4 regions of the Rhizobium sp. BK176 genome follow, and region 1 is predicted to be linked to each of the others. Evidence: predicted binding sites of a transcription regulator. Region 1 holds the regulator's gene; each other region holds the start of a gene.
What was found. The regulator PhoB, encoded in region 1, activates phosphate uptake and scavenging genes when phosphate is short. The targets are predictions, from matches to a motif close to TGTCATNNANCTGTCAT.

Region 1 (4,066 bases):
CATGAAAGGCGCCTTCAAAGGTGATGATATGGAACCGCTCGGGGTGGCCCTTGGAATACTGATAGCGACGCGCAGTCTTGATCGCGCATTCCAAAGCTTCCGCGCCGGAGTTCGTGAAGAATACCTTATCGGCGAACGTCGCATCGGTCAGACGCTTCGCGAGCGTTTCCTGGCCCGGAATCTCATAAATGTTGGAAAGGTGCCAAACCTTGTCGGCCTGCTCCTTCAGGGCGCCGACGACATGCGGATGACCATGGCCAACGGAGGTGACGGCCACGCCCGCACCGAAGTCAAGATATCGCTCGCCCGTTTCGCTGATCAGCCACACGCCCTCGCCTCGCTCGAACCGCAAGGGGGCACGAGAGTAGGTATCGTAAAGCGCGGCTTCAGCCATAGCGCGATCTCCTGTCATTGATCATCAGCGGCCGGACTCCGGCTAAGGAAGGCGGGCCTGAAAATTAAAAATGCCGCCTTTCGGCGGCGAGCAGCACTATTTACTTTTCGCACTGCAATGTCAACAAAACTGAGCTTTTGCTGCATGCGTCAAGCTGCCATCCCGAGGCGTCCGACCTATCAACAACTAATGTTGCAGAAATGACTCTGCCGTCCAGCAAGTTGGGGAAAACTCCAAATTCGATTCGCCGGGATTCAACCGACTCTTGTCACGGAGTCAGCCTCACACTAGGTTAAAACTCAATTACTAGACTGCATGCGGCGGAACTAGTCACCAAAATCGAGCAAGCGTTTCTTGCCTCGGATACGTCCGGGGCAACGGTGAAGGATTCTGCCTACACCAACGCTAATAAGGCGGAGACAGGGGCATGAACTGGACAGACGAGCGCGTTGAAAAACTGAAGAAGCTTTGGTCCGAAGGCCTGAGCGCCAGCCAGATTGCAGCACAACTTGGCGGTGTAAGCCGTAATGCCGTCATCGGCAAAGTCCACCGTTTGAGTTTGCCCGGCCGTGCCAAGGCCGGAGGCTCGACGACGACCGTCCGGACACCCAAGCGCACGACATCCGCACCGCGCGCTCCGAACTATGCATCTCGCGTCGCCACGCGCACCGTCACTCGCCAGCAGGGCGCGACGATGCTCAAGGAAGAAATCGAGATCGATGCGATCGAGGAAGTCCGTTATCGTCCGGCCGCAAACGTGGTCGTTCCGATTTCGCGTCGCCTGGGCCTGACGGAGCTGACCGAACGCACCTGCAAGTGGCCGGTCGGCGATCCGCTGAAGGACGACTTCCACTTCTGCGGCTGCGAGTCCCCGGACAACTCCCCATATTGCACGTACCATCAACGCATGGCCTATCAGCCGGTAAACGAGCGCCGTAAGGCCGCCAACCGGGTCGCTTGACCCGGAAGCCGGATAAGGACCAAAGAAAACGGGCCCTCGCGGGCCCGTTTTTCATTTGTGAAATTTTATGAAAGTCGCGCAGGCTTTCCGGGGAAAGCCTAGGCTTCCATTGAATATCCGGCGCCGCGAACGGTGCGGATGACGTCCTGCATGTTGGAGAAGTTCAGCGCCTTGCGCAGACGACCAACATGGACGTCGACGGTGCGTTCGTCGACATAGATGTCATGACCCCAGACGCCATCGAGCAATTGCGAGCGCGAGAAGACGCGGCCAGGGGACGCCATGAGGAATTCGAGGAGCCGGAACTCGGTCGGACCAAGGCGAACTTCGCGGCTCTTGCGATGAACGCGATGCGTCTCGCGGTCGAGCTCGATATCGCCGCACTTCAGGAGCGTGGAGAGCACTTCCGGTTTGGCGCGGCGAAGCATCGCCTTGACGCGAGCAACGAGCTCCGGCGTCGAAAACGGCTTGACGACGTAATCGTCGGCACCGGTGGAGAGGCCGCGAACGCGTTCGCTTTCCTCGCCGCGGGCCGTCAGCATGATGATCGGCAGGCGCTCGGTCTCCGGCCGCATACGCAGGCGGCGGCAGAGTTCGATGCCGGATACGCCAGGCAGCATCCAATCGAGGATCAGGATGTCCGGGGTCCGTTCCTGCAACCGGATCTCGGCCTCGTCGCCGCGCAGGATGGTATCGACCTCGAAACCTTCAGCCTCAAGGTTATAACGGAGAAGCACGCTCAGTGCTTCCTCGTCTTCAACGACTGCTACTTTTGGAATCATTCGTTTCGGTCTCCTGGGGGCGCGGTCGCGGAAGGATTATTCGGTGACAGCGCCGACGGTGTTGGCGGTATCGTCCTTCGGACGTTCGCCTTCCGGCTGAGCACCGGTGGCCATGTAGTAGATTGTCTCGGCAATGTTGGTGGCGTGGTCGCCGATACGCTCGATGTTCTTGGCGCAGAACAGAAGATGTGTGCAGCTGGTGATGTTGCGCGGATCTTCCATCATGTAGGTGAGCATCTCGCGGAACAGCGAGGTGTACATCGCGTCGATTTCCTCGTCGCGCTCACGGATCGACTTTGCCTTGTCGGCAGCGCGGCTCGTATAGACATCGAGGACTTCCTTGAGCTGGACGAGCGCCAGTTCGGAGAGGTGCTCAAGGCCGCGGGCAAGCTTGCGCGGGACGCCGGCGCTCTGCACGGCGATAACGCGCTTGGCGGTGTTCTTGCCAAGATCGCCGACGCGCTCAAGGTCAGCGGCGATGCGGATCGAACCCATGATCTCGCGAAGGTCGGCGGCCATGGGCTGGCGACGGGCGATGGTAACGATCGCCTTGTCACCAACCTCGCGTTCGGCGTGATCGAGGATCACGTCGTCGGAGATGACCTTCTGGGCCAGGGCCGTGTCGCCGTTGACAAGGGCGCGAACCGCATCCGAAACCATCTGCTCGGCCAGGCCGCCCATTTCCGAGATACGGCGCGTCAGAAACTTCAAATCATCGTCATACGCAGAAAAGATATGTGTCGATGCCATAGGGATCATCCTTGAATGTCGTGAGTGTTACCGTCGTCGGCGATCAACCGAAGCGACCCATGATGTAGTCCTGGGTGCGCGGGTCGTCCGGGTTGGTGAACATCTTGTCGGTGTCGTTCTCCTCGACGAGATTGCCGAGGTGGAACATGGCCGTGCGCTGCGAAACGCGGGCGGCCTGCTGCATCGAGTGCGTCACGATGACGATCGTGTAATTTTCGCGAAGCTCGTGGATCAATTCCTCGACCTTTGCCGTGGCGATCGGATCGAGAGCCGAGCATGGCTCGTCCATCAGGATCACTTCCGGGCTGACGGCAACGGCGCGGGCGATGCAGAGACGCTGCTGCTGACCACCGGAAAGGCCGGTGCCGGCTTCATGAACGCGATCTTTCACCTCGTTCCACAGACCGGCGCGCTGCAGGCTGACCTCGACGATCTGGTCCATGTCGGCCTTCGACTTGGCAAGACCATGGATGCGCGGGCCGTAGGCGACGTTCTCATAGATCGTCTTCGGGAACGGGTTCGGCTTCTGGAACACCATGCCGACGCGAGCGCGGAGCTCCACGACATCGATATCCGGATCGTAGATATCGTCACCATCGAGCGTGATCTTGCCGGTAACGCGGCAACCATCGATCGTGTCGTTCATCCGGTTCAGGCTGCGCAGGAAGGTGGACTTGCCGCAACCGGACGGGCCGATCAATGCTGTCACCGTGTTTTCGCGAATGTTCAGCTTCACATCGAAAAGCGCACGCTTTTCGCCGTAGTAAACCGAGACGTCCTGGCCGATCATCTTATAGGGAACGGTATTCATCTTCTGATCCAGCGCCTTCTCAACTGCTGCTTCCGTCAACATGTTCATAATGTCTACTCCGTTTACCAGCGGCGCTCAAAGCGACGACGCAAGAGAATGGCTCCGAAGTTCATGACGACCAGGAACAGGAGCAGGACGATGATGGCACCCGATGTGCGCTCGACGAAGGCACGCTCGGCTTCGTTGGCCCACATGTAGACCTGGACCGGCAGGGCTGTCGAAGGCTCCATCGGCGTTGCCGGTGCGTTGGCGACGAAGGCGACCATCCCGATCAAGAGCAGCGGAGCCGTCTCGCCGAGTGCATGTGCCAGGCCAATGATCGTGCCGGTCAGGATGCCTGGCATCGCGAGCGGCAGGACGTGGTGGAA
Region 2 (4,066 bases), on a different contig from region 1:
CCACGCCGACATCACGGTCTACACCGCTGGTCCGCAGGGGCTGATCGACAAAATGTCGGCCGGCTTTACCAAGCAGACGGGCGTCAAAGTTAACGTCTTCCAAGCAACGACCGGCAAGGTCATGGCCCGTATCGAGGCCGAAGCCTCGAACCCGGTCGTCGACGTTCTTATTTCGGCTTCCTGGGATACGGCGACCGACTTCGCCAAGCGCGGCTGGCTCGTGTCCTACACCAGCCCGAACGCCGCCAAGGTTCCTGACTTCCTGAAAACCGACACGGCCGTTGCCCAGGGGATCTCGGCGCTCGGCATCGCCTGGAACACCAAGAGCGGCACGCCGAAGCCGGCCGAGTGGGCCGACCTGACGAAGCCTGAATACAAAGACCTCGTCAACATTCCGGATCCGGCGCAGTCCGGCTCGTCCTTCGAGCTGACGGCGGCGCTTGCCGGCCAGGATGACTTCAAGCTCTTCAAGGATCTGAAGGACAACGGCGCCATCATCGCGGGTGCCAATGCCGAGGCTCTGAACCCGGTTCTGCAGGGTGCGAAGGCTGCCGTCTTCGGCGCCGTTGATTACATCACCCTCAATGCCAAGGAAAAGGGCGAGAACATCGATGTGATCTTCCCAGAATCCGGCACTGTTATCGCGCCGCGTCCGGCCATGATCCTCAACTGGTCGAAGAACCAGGATGAGGCGAAGAAGTTCATCGACTACATGCTCTCTGACGAAGGCCAGAAGCTTGTTGCCGACCAGATGCTGATGCCGGCTCGTAGCGACATTCCGGCAAGCCGTCCGCTGATCAGCGATCTGAAGCTGCTGAAGTACGACACTGCTGCTGTCTACGGCAAGCGGAAGGAAACGCTGAAGCAGGTCACCGACACGTTCGGCGGCAAGTAAGGACAGGGCGATGAGGACGAACGATGGTAGCGGCGCTGCGCCGGCCGCCTGGCTGGCGATCGCGGGGTTGATCGTTATCGTCGGCGTTCCATTCATCGCCGTTGTGCTTCAGGGCATCTTTCCCAACCTCGGACAGGGCTCGTTCGCGGGCCCTTTCTCCTCGCTTGTTGCGACACTTTTCGATAGCGCGCTTGTTGGCATGGCCGGGAACACCATTCTGCTCGGCAGTTGCGTGGTGCTGGCCTCGGCGCTGGTGGCGGTGCCGCTCGGCGTGTTTCGGGCGCTCTATCGCATCCCGCTCGCGCCGCTCTGGGATGTGTTGCTGCTCGTTCCGTTCATGATCCCGCCTTACATCGCCACACTTGGCTGGATCATGACGTTGCAACCGCGCGGCTATCTTCAGCAGATCGCGGGATTCAACCTCGCACCCTCTCTTTTTTCGCTGTTCGGCATGACCATGGTCATGGCCTTCAACACTTTTCCCGTCGTCTATTTCGCAGTATCGCGCACGGTCGAGGCTGTTGGTGCGCGTTATGCGGACGTCGGTCGCGTCTTCGGCGCATCGCCGGCGCGGGCGTTCTTTCGGATCACGCTACCACTGTCGGCGCCCGGGCTCGTTGCCAGCCTGATGCTGGTCTTTGCCGCAGCGATCGAGGAATACGGTACGCCGGCAGCGCTTGGTCGTCGCGCCGGCTTCCAGGTGCTGGTCACCGGTATCGACCTGCGGATCTCGGATTGGCCGATCGATCTGCCGGGGGCCGCGATCCTGTCGATCCTGCTTGTCGTCATGTCGCTGCTGACTTTCCTGCTGCAGCGATGGATCCTTGCCCGGCGGTCCTATCAGACCGTGGGCGGCAAACCCGCTGCCAAGGACAAGCGGCCGCTTGGGGCGATGAAGGTTCCCGTGATGATCGCCTTCGCCGTCGTCGCCTTCCTTGCGACGGGCGTGCCGCTGCTCTCGATCCTGTTCACCGCACTGTCGCGCACGATCTCGGGTGGTCTGGCGCTCGACAACATCAGCGTCGAGAACTTCCTGTCCGTCTTCAACAACAGCGCCGGTGCACTGGGCGCGCTTCTCAACAGCTTCTCGCTGGGCATCGGCACGGCGTTGATTACCGGCCTCATCGGCGTATTGGCCGCCTATACTGTGGTCAAGACGAAGATCCGCGGGCGCGTGGCGATCGACACGATGACGATCCTGCCGAATGCGCTGCCAGGCATCGTTGTTGCCGTCGGCCTGATCCTTGCCTGGAACATGCCCTGGCTGCCGGCGACCCCCTACAACACGGCATTTATCCTGCTTCTCGCCTATTGCTGCATCCTGCTGCCGCAGCCCGTGCGTTACACGACGGCGGCATTCCAGCAGATCGGGGACAGCCTGGAAGCCGCGGCTCGGGTCTTTGGTGCAAGCGGAGTGACTGCGTTCCGCCGCATCCTCCTGCCGCTCGTCTTTCCGAGCCTCGCTTCCGCAATGCTGTTGGTCTTTGCGCTTGCGTCGCGCGAACTGGTGGCTTCGGTCGTCGTCGCACCTGTCGGCATGCAGACGATCGCCACCTTCATCTGGCGGCAGTTCGAGCAGGGGTCGATTGGCCTCGGCATGGCGATGGCCTTCATCGCCATCCTCATCACGACGCTTTTGCCGCTTCTGCTGCTGACGCTGCTTCGCCGCAGCGGATTGGTGGCGGAATAGCGCCTCGCCAGCGGCGCTCTCGTAACAAAACTGTCGCTGAAGTTTCGAAAAACGGTCATGCCACCTTCAAGCGAATGACATGACAGCCGCCATAGGTTCGGCCCTCCCGTTAGCCGGATAGACCTTGGCATGACATTGACTGAAACGACCCGTCGACGCTTCCTTTCATCCATGGGCGCCGTTGGCGGATTTGCACTGGCCGGGCTGGCGATGCCCTATTACGCACGCGGCTCGTCCAGTCGCCCAGTCTTTACTGCGGGCGTGCAATCCGGCGATGTCGATGCGAATTCGGGCGTGGTCTGGGCGCAGGTGAGCCGGCCGGCACGGCTCTATGTCGAGTATTCGACGAGCGACCGGTTCGCCAATGCGGTGCGCGTCGCGCCCATTGACGTGACGCCGGATACCAATCTGGCGGGAAAGTTGCTGCTCCAGAATCTCCCTGATGATCAGGAGATATTCTATCGCTTCCGTGCGGCCGACCTGCAGGACGTCAACGATCTGTCGGAGCCGATCCATGGACAGTTTCGCACGGCGCCGGCGGGTAAACGCAACATCCGTTTTGCGTGGTCGGGGGATACGGCCGGCCAGGGCTGGGGCATTGATGACGAGGGGATGCGGACCTATTCGACGATCGCCTACCACCGGCCGGATTTCATGATCCACTCCGGCGACACCATCTATGCCGACAATCCCATTGCCGATGAGGTCAGGCTACGAGACGGTAGTGTCTGGAAGAACCGCATCGTCACCGAAGCAAAGCGCGACATTGCGCAGACGCTCGACCAGTTTCGTGGCCAGTGGGCCTATAATCTGCTCGACGACCATGTGAAGGCGTTCAACGCGGTCTGTCCGGTGTTCTATCAATGGGATGATCATGAGGTGCTGAACAACTGGTCGCCCTCGACCGACCTTCGCGACGATGATCGCTACAAGGAAAAATCGATCGCCACGCTTGCATCCCGCGCAAGCCGTGCCTTTCATGAGATGACGCCAATTCGTTACGTGGCCGATGAGCCGGGCCGGATTTATCGCAAGGTGTCCTACGGTCCACTGCTCGACGTCTTCTTCATCGACCTGCGCTCCTATCGTGGCCCGAACAGTCATGGGCTGGATGTCGAGCCAAACCCGGAGTGTCGGCTTCTGGGCGAGCGGCAGGTGGCGTGGCTGAAGCGCGAGCTGGTGCGCTCGACAGCGACCTGGAAGGTCATCGCCTGCGATCTGCCGATCGGGTTGGTGATCTGGGACGATTACGGTCACCGGACGGGCAGCGAGTCGATTTCCAATGGTGACAATGGCGCCCCGCGCGGTCGCGAGCTTGAGTTTGCCGATCTGCTGCGCTTCATCCGCGATGCCGGCATAGCGAACATGATCTGGCTGACAGCCGACGTGCACTATACGGCTGCGCACTACTACGATCCAGGTAAGGCGAAGTTCCATGAGTTCCTGCCGTTCTGGGAGTTCGTGGCGGGTCCGTTACATTC
Region 3 (4,066 bases), on a different contig from region 1:
GGGCATGATGAAGCGCGAAACCGCCTCGTTCGACAGAGCGAGAATGTTGCGTGCGTAGGAGAGTAGCAGTTCGCCGTGCTGGGTCAGGCTGACCGAACGCGCATCACGAAGGAAAAGCGTCGCACCGAGCTGCTCCTCCAGCTTCTTGATCTGCATGGAGACAGCCGACGGCGTCCGATATACGGCTTCCGCGGCGGTCGAAAAATTGCCGGTCTCTGCGATGGCAACGAACGTCCTCAGGACGTCGTTATCAAGCAAAGGAATGGGACGGCGAAAGGGAATGCTCATCGTCACATCTTTCAATTTTTCTGAATTTGAATTCCATATCATTTTGTTTGATTGAAAGTCAACCCGACAGTACCCTTCGATCATGGCGGCTAAAACCGATGAAAGGAGGCCGCAATGAGCACTCTCAACGCAATCTTCGACATCTTCTACGCATTTAGAACGCGTCAGATCTCACGCCTGACACGCAATCGTACCCGAGATCAATTGGCGCGCCTGCCGAGACATCTGGCGGATGACCTCGATCTGCAAGCCTTGGGCATGACAGACCCTCGCTGAGCACTCGCTGGGCAACACCTTCAAAGACACCATGAAAGGTTCTAATATGCGCCCAGAGCGGTGGCTATGGAGCGCAACGATCATGGCTATAAATGATGCGTGTTTTCAAGGCGATATCCCTGCGGCTTACGACCGCTACATGGTACCGATCCTGTTCGACCCTTACGCGGCCGATCTGGCCCAGCGCCTGGCGTCGTTTCATCCGCACCGCGTTCTCGAGGTCGCCGCTGGGTCGGGCGCCCTTACGCGCGCAATATCGTCAGCGCTTCCGCACGCGGAAATCATCGCCACCGATTTGAACCAGGCGATGCTGGATGTCGCCGCACGGCGACACTCCGGAGGGCATGTCGTATGGCGCCAGGCCGACGCATTGAGCCTGCCCTTCCCCGATCAGACCTTTGATGCCGTCACCAGTCAGTTCGGCGTCATGTTCTTTCCCGACAAACACCGCGCCTATCACGAAATCCTTCGCGTGCTGAAGCCGAAAGGAACGTTTCTCTTCAACACGTGGGACACGGTCGAGAGCAACGATTTCGCAGCCGCCGTCAGGGCTGCAACAGACGCCGTGTTTCCGGGCGATCCGCCGGAATTCTTTCGACGGACGCCGCATGGCTATTTTGATGCCGAGACGATCCTATCCGAGCTCGAGCGCGCCGGTTTCCAGTCGGCGACCTTCGCAAAGGTCGAAAAGACGTCTCATGCATCCTCGGCACATGATGCAGCCACCGCCTTCTGCAGGGGCAGTCCGCTCCGCATGGAAATCGAAGCACGTCAGCCGAAGGTCGATGTCGTGGCACGCGTAGCGGAAGCGCTTGAGAAAACCTTCGGCAAGGGGCCGATCGAAGGGCGAATGTCGGCGTTTGTGTTCACCGCCGAGGCACCACGCCAAAACTAGCGGTGGGCGCGCCGAGAGGCAGCAGCCTGAACAATACCTTTGCGGTTCGGAACATCCGAACCGTAGCAACGTTCTTCCTGGGCAGCGCACCCTTTGTCGTTGCACTGACTGCGTTTCCCTCAACTGCAGTCACATAGGCCCGGCGCTGTCCAAACCAGCACCGGGCTTTGCTTGCGCCACCGGACACACCTTCACCCTTCGTATAATTCAGCAACACCTAATTTATAACTTGAAATCCCGGCTTCGGTCGCGATGATGCTTGCCGTCAGCTTAGGAGGGGATCGATGTCACAGTACCAGGAGACGCGGCGGTTCAAATGCACGGGTGACGCTGGAAATCCTTGCATCGTGATTGAGCAGATCAGGGTAGCGGATGAGACCATGTCCAGTCCCAGAACGGACTACATGACGGTAGACGGCGACGTCGCCAACCGCCTCGACAAGAAGCACTTCCTGATCCTGATGAAGGGCGAGATTGTCAAGGTTCAAAGGGCCCTGAGGAGAAAGCACTGAGTTCAGCGTTGGCAGCCGCTGGCATGACGCGCTAACAACTTGCTCCGATGCTCCTGTTAACTCCTCACAGAGCAACAGGCAGATGTCATCATCGCGTCATGTGACGATGATGTCTTAGCTCACCGGGCGCTGAGACTCGTTTTCATTCCGGCGCTGTTCACCGCTGGAATGACTGATGCTGTATATCATTGCCGTCGCCGGTGCCCTGTTGGCAGCCAATACCCTCAGCCTTGTTATCGCGGGATGGCGGATTCGATCCCGCCAAGACAAAACGCCAAGCGTTTCCGCCCGTCCGCCGGTCTCAATCGTGATACCCCTTCGCGGGGTGGAACAGTTCTCGCGGGAGACGCTCGAAAGTGCGCTGAGCCTGGATTGGCCCGACTACGAAATCATCTTCTGCGTTGCCGACAAGGCCGATCCGGTAATTGGCCTGGCTGAAGAGGCTCGCCGGGCGAAGCCGCTGACAAAGGCAACGGTCCTTGTTGGGGACGATCGCGTCAGCGCAAATCCGAAACTCAACAATTGTGTCAAGGGCTGGAACGCAGCGTCGCACGAATGGGTCGTGCTTGCCGATTCCAACGTTTTGATGCCCAGCGACTATCTCGCGCGCCTGATCGCTGCATGGCGGCCCGATAGTGGACTTGTCTGCTCGACGCCACTTGGCTCCCGCCCCACAGGGTTTTGGGCGGAGGTGGAATGTGCGTTTCTCAACACCCACCAGGCCCGTTGGCAATATGCAGGAGAGGCTCTTGGATTTGGCTTCGCGCAAGGCAAGAGCATGCTGTGGCGAAAGAAGACCCTCAACTCCCACGGCGGCATCCAGGCACTTGGGGCTGAGATCGCAGAAGATGCCGCGGCCACCAAGCTGGTGAACCGAATGGGCCTCAAGGTGCATCTGGTTGGTGGGCCGTTCGAGCAGCCGTTAGGAAGAAGAACCTTTCGCGAGATATGGGCGCGACAATGCCGCTGGGCGCGGCTGAGACGCGTGACTTTCCCGCATTTCTTCGCCCCGGAGATCCTGTTGGGCGTGGTTCCGCCCCTATCACTGTGCGTGTGCGCCGCGTTCGTTGTCGGTGCCAGTCTTTCCACCACAACTGTCGCGGTTTTGTGCGCAGCCTACATACCGGAACTTCTTCTTGCGGCCCGCAAGAATTGGCATCTCTCACCGATATCGCTCGTTGCAATGGTGACGCGTGATATCTTGTTGCCCGCCATCTGGATCAGGAGCTGGTTGGCCGGAAGCTTCGATTGGCGCGGAAACAGGATGGTGATCGGATCACACGAGTCTCGCCTCGAAGCCGGCGTCGCTGAACCAATTGCCAGCCCCTAGCAATCAGGCCGCCCGCTCCCAGCAGCGGCGTCGTCACCTCAGACCTGAAAATTCTCGTGGCCGAGCCAACCTAACGCTTCGCCTGCAAGTCGATCACATTCGTTCCGACCATTCGGTCGAATGCGTCCTTGGTCATGGGCTTCGACAGGAGATATCCTTGCAGGTGATCGCAACCAAGTTCTTTCAGGATTGCCCGCTGCTCTTCGGTCTCAACGCCTTCAGCCGTTGTCTTCAAGCCTTTAGCCCGTGCCAGCCTTATCATCGCCTCGACAATGGCCCGATTGTCAGCCTCCTGGCTATCGAAGCCGTCCACGAAGCTCTTGTCGATCTTGATACGGTCGACGGCGACATATTGCAGGCGACCGAAGCTGGAAAAGCCCGTGCCAAAATCGTCCAGCGCAATGCGGACACCGACAGAGCGGAGGGCCGCGATGTTGCGCTGGCATTCCCCTGCACTATCGAGCAGCGTGCCCTCGGTTATTTCGATCTCCAGCCGCGCGGGATCAATCCTATGCTTGTTCAAGGCCGCGATGACCCTCAGCGCATACGCCTCGTTTCGCAACTCGAGAGGTGAGGCGTTGATCGCGATCTCCAGATCCGGCCACCGCTGCGCTGCCAGGCAGGCCTCCTCCAGAACAAGATCGCCCAACTGGGCGATGACGCCGCATTCTTCGGCGATGGGAATGAACACCTCCGGGGTTATAAGACCTCGTGCGGGGTGCTTCCATCGAAGGAGCGCCTCGGCGCCATACAAGGCTCCGTTCG
Region 4 (4,066 bases), on a different contig from region 1:
ACCATGAAGTCATGATGCGTGGCACGTTCGCCAATATCCGTATCCGCAACCACATGCTCGGCCCGAACGGCAAGGAAGGTGGCTACACCATCCACTATCCGTCGAAGGAAGAGGAATCGATCTATGACGCGGCTATGCAGTATAAGGCCGAGGGCGTTCCGCTCGTCATCTTTGCTGGCGTCGAGTACGGCAACGGCTCGTCCCGCGACTGGGCAGCGAAGGGCACCAACCTGCTTGGCGTGAAGGCGGTCATTGCACAGTCCTTCGAGCGTATTCACCGCTCGAACCTGGTCGGAATGGGCGTCATCCCATTCGTCTTCGAAGAGGGCACGACCTGGGCAAGCCTCGGCCTGAAGGGCGACGAAATCGTCAGCATCGAGGGCCTTGAGAACATCAAGCCGCGCGAAAAGAAGATTGCCAAGATTACCTACGGCGACGGCACCGTGAAGGAAGTTCCGCTGTTGTCGCGCGTCGATACGCTCGACGAAGTGATCTACCTCAACAACGGCGGCATCCTGCAGACGGTTCTGCGCGATCTCGCTGCCTGATTGTTAACAGACTTCCATGACAATGACCGCCGGAAAGAGATTTCCGGCGGTTTTCGTTTGAACGCGAGGCGGTAAATTCGCGCTCACGACGATGTGTTTCAGCTTGACTTCCTCGAAGCCTGTCTCACCCGTTCGTGACTTTCCGTTTCGATCGAGAACCACTATCTCTACGCTCAGATATCGGAACCTGCGGCGAAACTCGGCGGCAGGTACTGAAGAAAAAGGTGCAGTGAATGTCCGCGAGGTTTTTGATTTCTGTGGTTGCAGCTGTGGCGCTTGCCGGCCCGCTTTTTGCCCAGGATGCGCCGAAAGGTGTGGTCGAACTCTTCACCTCGCAGGGATGCTCTTCGTGTCCTCCAGCTGATGCGGTTTTTCGCAAGATCGTCGAGGCTGGCGGGGTTATTGCGCTCGCCTATCACGTCGACTACTGGAATTACATGGGCTGGGCCGACACGCTGAGTTCGAAGGAAAACACGGAGCGGCAGTATGGCTACGCGCAGACGATGGGTCGCGCCAATGTCTATACGCCGCAGGTCATCATCAACGGCCGCGACCATGTGGCCGGCGCTGACCTCGGTGCGATCAACAAGAAGATCGACGGCTATGCAGCCGAAGGGATGGGCCTTTCCGTGCCGGTGAAGGCCGAGATGCGCGGCGACCAACTCGAGATCAAGATCGGGGCAGGGCAAGGCAAGGCCAATGTCGTCATGGTCTATTTCAACCGTGAGAAGACCATCGACGTCGAGAAGGGCGAGAACAGCGGCCAGAAGATTGCCTACCTGAACAGCGTTGCCGATGTGGAGACGGTCGGTATGTGGGAAGGCAAGGAAACAAGCTTGACGCTGCCGGCAAGCGTGATGCAGAAGCCGGACCTCGAGGGCTGCGCGATTCTACTTCAATCCTCCACCGCCGATGGCAATCCATCCGCGATTCTCGGAGCGACGGTCGTCATGGCCGGGAAGAACATCTAGCCGTTTCATCTGCTTCTGTGGATGGAAAACGGGGCGGCCCGGCTGATCGTATTCGGGGCTGGGGTTAAGGTCGATACGGTCAGCCGGGCCCTTTGGCGCGCTGGCGCCAAACTCACGCACGACCTTTTATGCCTATAAAATCAGGCAAAGATCATGCACGAATCGGGTGCGACGTAGGTCCGAACGGGCCCGCGGCGCAGTCGTGAGGGAATTTCCCTTGCAAATGAGGCGCTGTTTTGACTGAATTGCGGCGCTCGGGAGATTGCACAGAGTATGATTAATGTGACTGATCGCCTGCTTGCAATTTGTAAACGCTAAGGCAAACTGTCATTTACCTGTCACGAGTGGAGGCACCGGGAGACTGATGACAGATCAGCCGGATTTGCGGCGCGGCGAAAGCCGGTCAGCCGAGAGCAGTTCCTCAGTCGTCGTGGATCTCAAGGAATACAAGCAGAGCAAGGATCCCGCTCCGGTCACATTCCACCGGCGCGAACTCGATGCGATTCTCTGGATCTATGGCCGCATGGTCGGCGAGGGAGAGTGGCGGGACTATGCGATCGATCATCTGAAGGACCGCGCGGTCTTCTCGGTTTTCAAGCGATCGGGCGAAATGCCGCTCTTTCGCATTGAGAAGAATCCGAAGCTTGCAACCAAGCAGGGCGCCTACTCCGTTACCAACATCCACGGCGTCATCCTGAAGCGCGGGCACGAGTTACAGCAGGTCTTGAAGGTCTTCAACAAGGCTTTGAAGCTGGTCGAGAAGTAAGCGACTCAGGCTTTGAAGAGGGTGCCGGGATAGGTCGAAGCATCCGGGTCCGAGGCTGCGCCCTCGCCCAAGGCACGTTGCATGATCATCGTGTCGAGCCAGCGTCCGTGTTTGTAGCCTGTCGCTTTCAGGCGACCCGTATCCTCAAAACCCAACGCGCGATGCAGGGCAATTGATGCCGGATGTGCGCCACCGATGACGGCGGCCATCTGACGAAAGCCGAGATCGCTGCAGCGTTGAATAAGTTCGGTAAGCAGCAGTCTTCCGATTCCCCGGCCGCGTGCCTCAGGCCCAAGATAGATGGAATCCTCCACCATCCAACGATAGGCCGGTCGTGTACGGAAAGCCGAAGCATAGGCATAACCAAGCAGGTTGCCACCCTCGTCGATCGCGGCGATGTACGGATAGCCCTGACCCGTGATGGCGGAAAATCGCGCCGCCATCTCGTCCTGTTCGGGCGGGACGAGCTCATAGCTTGCGACACCATTCAGAACGGATTCTCGATAGATCGTCGTAATAGCAGTGAGGTCGGATGGGGAAGCGTCGCGGAGGGAGATGGGCATTCGGTCGGCCGGCGTTGACTAAAGGACCCCTCCAAAAATCATTCTGCGGACGACCTAGCAACAAAAAAGGCGGCCGAAGCCGCCTTTTTCGATATGCCTCTGTTCCTTACTTGCGGTTGCCCATGAACTGCAGGAGGAACATGAAGAGGTTGATGAAGTCGAGATACAGGGTCAGTGCGCCCATGATCGCCTTGCGGCCGGCAACATCTGCGCCGTCTGCTTCGTAGTACAGTTCCTTGATACGCTGCGTGTCGTAGGCGGTGAGGCCCGCAAAGATCAGCACGCCAATCACGGAGATCGCGAACTGCATGGCAGACGATGCCAGGAAGAGGTTCACGAGCGACGCGATAATCAGGCCGAAGAGACCCATCATCAGGAACGAGCCCATTGCAGAGAGATCACGCTTGGTCGTGTAACCATAGAGCGAAAGTGCACCGAAGGAAGCGGCCGTTACGAAGAACGTCTGCGTGATGCTCGACTGTGTGTAGACCAGAAAGATCGACGAAAGCGACAGGCCCACCAGCGCGGCGTAGACCCAGAAGGTCGTCTGCGCAGCGGCAACACTCATCCGGTTAATCCTGAAGCTCAGGAAGAACACGGCGGCCAGCGGTGCAAGAATGACCACCCAGCGCAGCGGCGATTGGAAAAGCAATACGCCAAACTGCGTCAGTTGGCCGTTCTGGACGGCGAAATTGAAGCCCAGATAGGCGGCTACACCCGTGATCGCCAGACCCAGCGCCATCAGGTTGTAGACCTTGAGCATATAGCTGCGTAGGCCCTGGTCGATCATCTCGCCAGTCTGTACGCGGCCTTGGTAATTACGAAGGTCAGCCATAGTTTCCTCTTACAAGCTCCGGTGTGGACACGGTGTCGGGCGCAAAAACCCGGGCGCCGCTGCGGAGCCCAGCATGCCTGCAGACAATATGAGCCTTTCGGCTTTCGCAAACAAGGCCCTTGCAACCCGAGATCGGGTTAAATCGCCGTAAGGTGAAGGGAATTTCTCCGTTCGGTCAATCAGAGTTCGCGCAAAACGGGTGCTGCCTTCTGCCCCAAGATGCGCCATGTGCCGACGAGCCCTATGCCCACGGTGAGCACCAGGGCAGTGACGAGCGTCAGCCCGGCGACGTCAGGCAGGAAGTGGGATGGGATACGCATGATCCGGGCAGTGATGAACCATGCCGCGACGCCGCCGGCAAAGAGAGCGAATACCGCAGTCGC

Region 2: FHT76_RS14310 (alkaline phosphatase) is a predicted target of PhoB. The motif match lies at 2,606-2,622, and genes of this name have one in related genera.
Region 3: FHT76_RS28855 (ceramide glucosyltransferase) is a predicted target of PhoB. The motif match lies at 2,055-2,071, and genes of this name have one in related genera.
Region 4: FHT76_RS14180 (DUF2794 domain-containing protein) is a predicted target of PhoB. The motif match lies at 1,845-1,861, and genes of this name have one in related genera.

What each region holds. Positions count from the first base shown of each region.
Region 1 covers NZ_JANUBV010000004.1:246,941-251,006, reverse strand. Annotated here, with positions in the region: gene FHT76_RS16625 (aspartate aminotransferase family protein) at 1-394, opposite strand, end outside; gene FHT76_RS16620 (GcrA family cell cycle regulator) at 822-1,355, shown strand; gene phoB (phosphate regulon transcriptional regulator PhoB) at 1,454-2,137, opposite strand; gene phoU (phosphate signaling complex protein PhoU) at 2,174-2,887, opposite strand; gene pstB (phosphate ABC transporter ATP-binding protein PstB) at 2,931-3,746, opposite strand; gene pstA (phosphate ABC transporter permease PstA) at 3,761-4,066, opposite strand, start outside.
Region 2 covers NZ_JANUBV010000003.1:323,030-327,095, forward strand. Annotated here, with positions in the region: gene FHT76_RS14300 (ABC transporter substrate-binding protein) at 1-895, shown strand, start outside; gene FHT76_RS14305 (iron ABC transporter permease) at 906-2,585, shown strand; gene FHT76_RS14310 (alkaline phosphatase) at 2,715-4,066, shown strand, end outside.
Region 3 covers NZ_JANUBV010000013.1:64,274-68,339, forward strand. Annotated here, with positions in the region: gene FHT76_RS28835 (LysR family transcriptional regulator) at 1-330, opposite strand, end outside; gene FHT76_RS28840 (hypothetical protein) at 403-564, shown strand; gene FHT76_RS28845 (class I SAM-dependent methyltransferase) at 647-1,459, shown strand; gene FHT76_RS28850 (hypothetical protein) at 1,744-1,971, shown strand; gene FHT76_RS28855 (ceramide glucosyltransferase) at 2,147-3,301, shown strand; gene FHT76_RS28860 (bifunctional diguanylate cyclase/phosphodiesterase) at 3,372-4,066, opposite strand, start outside.
Region 4 covers NZ_JANUBV010000003.1:298,445-302,510, forward strand. Annotated here, with positions in the region: gene acnA (aconitate hydratase AcnA) at 1-548, shown strand, start outside; gene FHT76_RS14175 (thioredoxin family protein) at 782-1,519, shown strand; gene FHT76_RS14180 (DUF2794 domain-containing protein) at 1,884-2,285, shown strand; gene FHT76_RS14185 (GNAT family N-acetyltransferase) at 2,291-2,848, opposite strand; gene FHT76_RS14190 (Bax inhibitor-1/YccA family protein) at 2,955-3,683, opposite strand; gene FHT76_RS14195 (ABC transporter permease) at 3,863-4,066, opposite strand, start outside.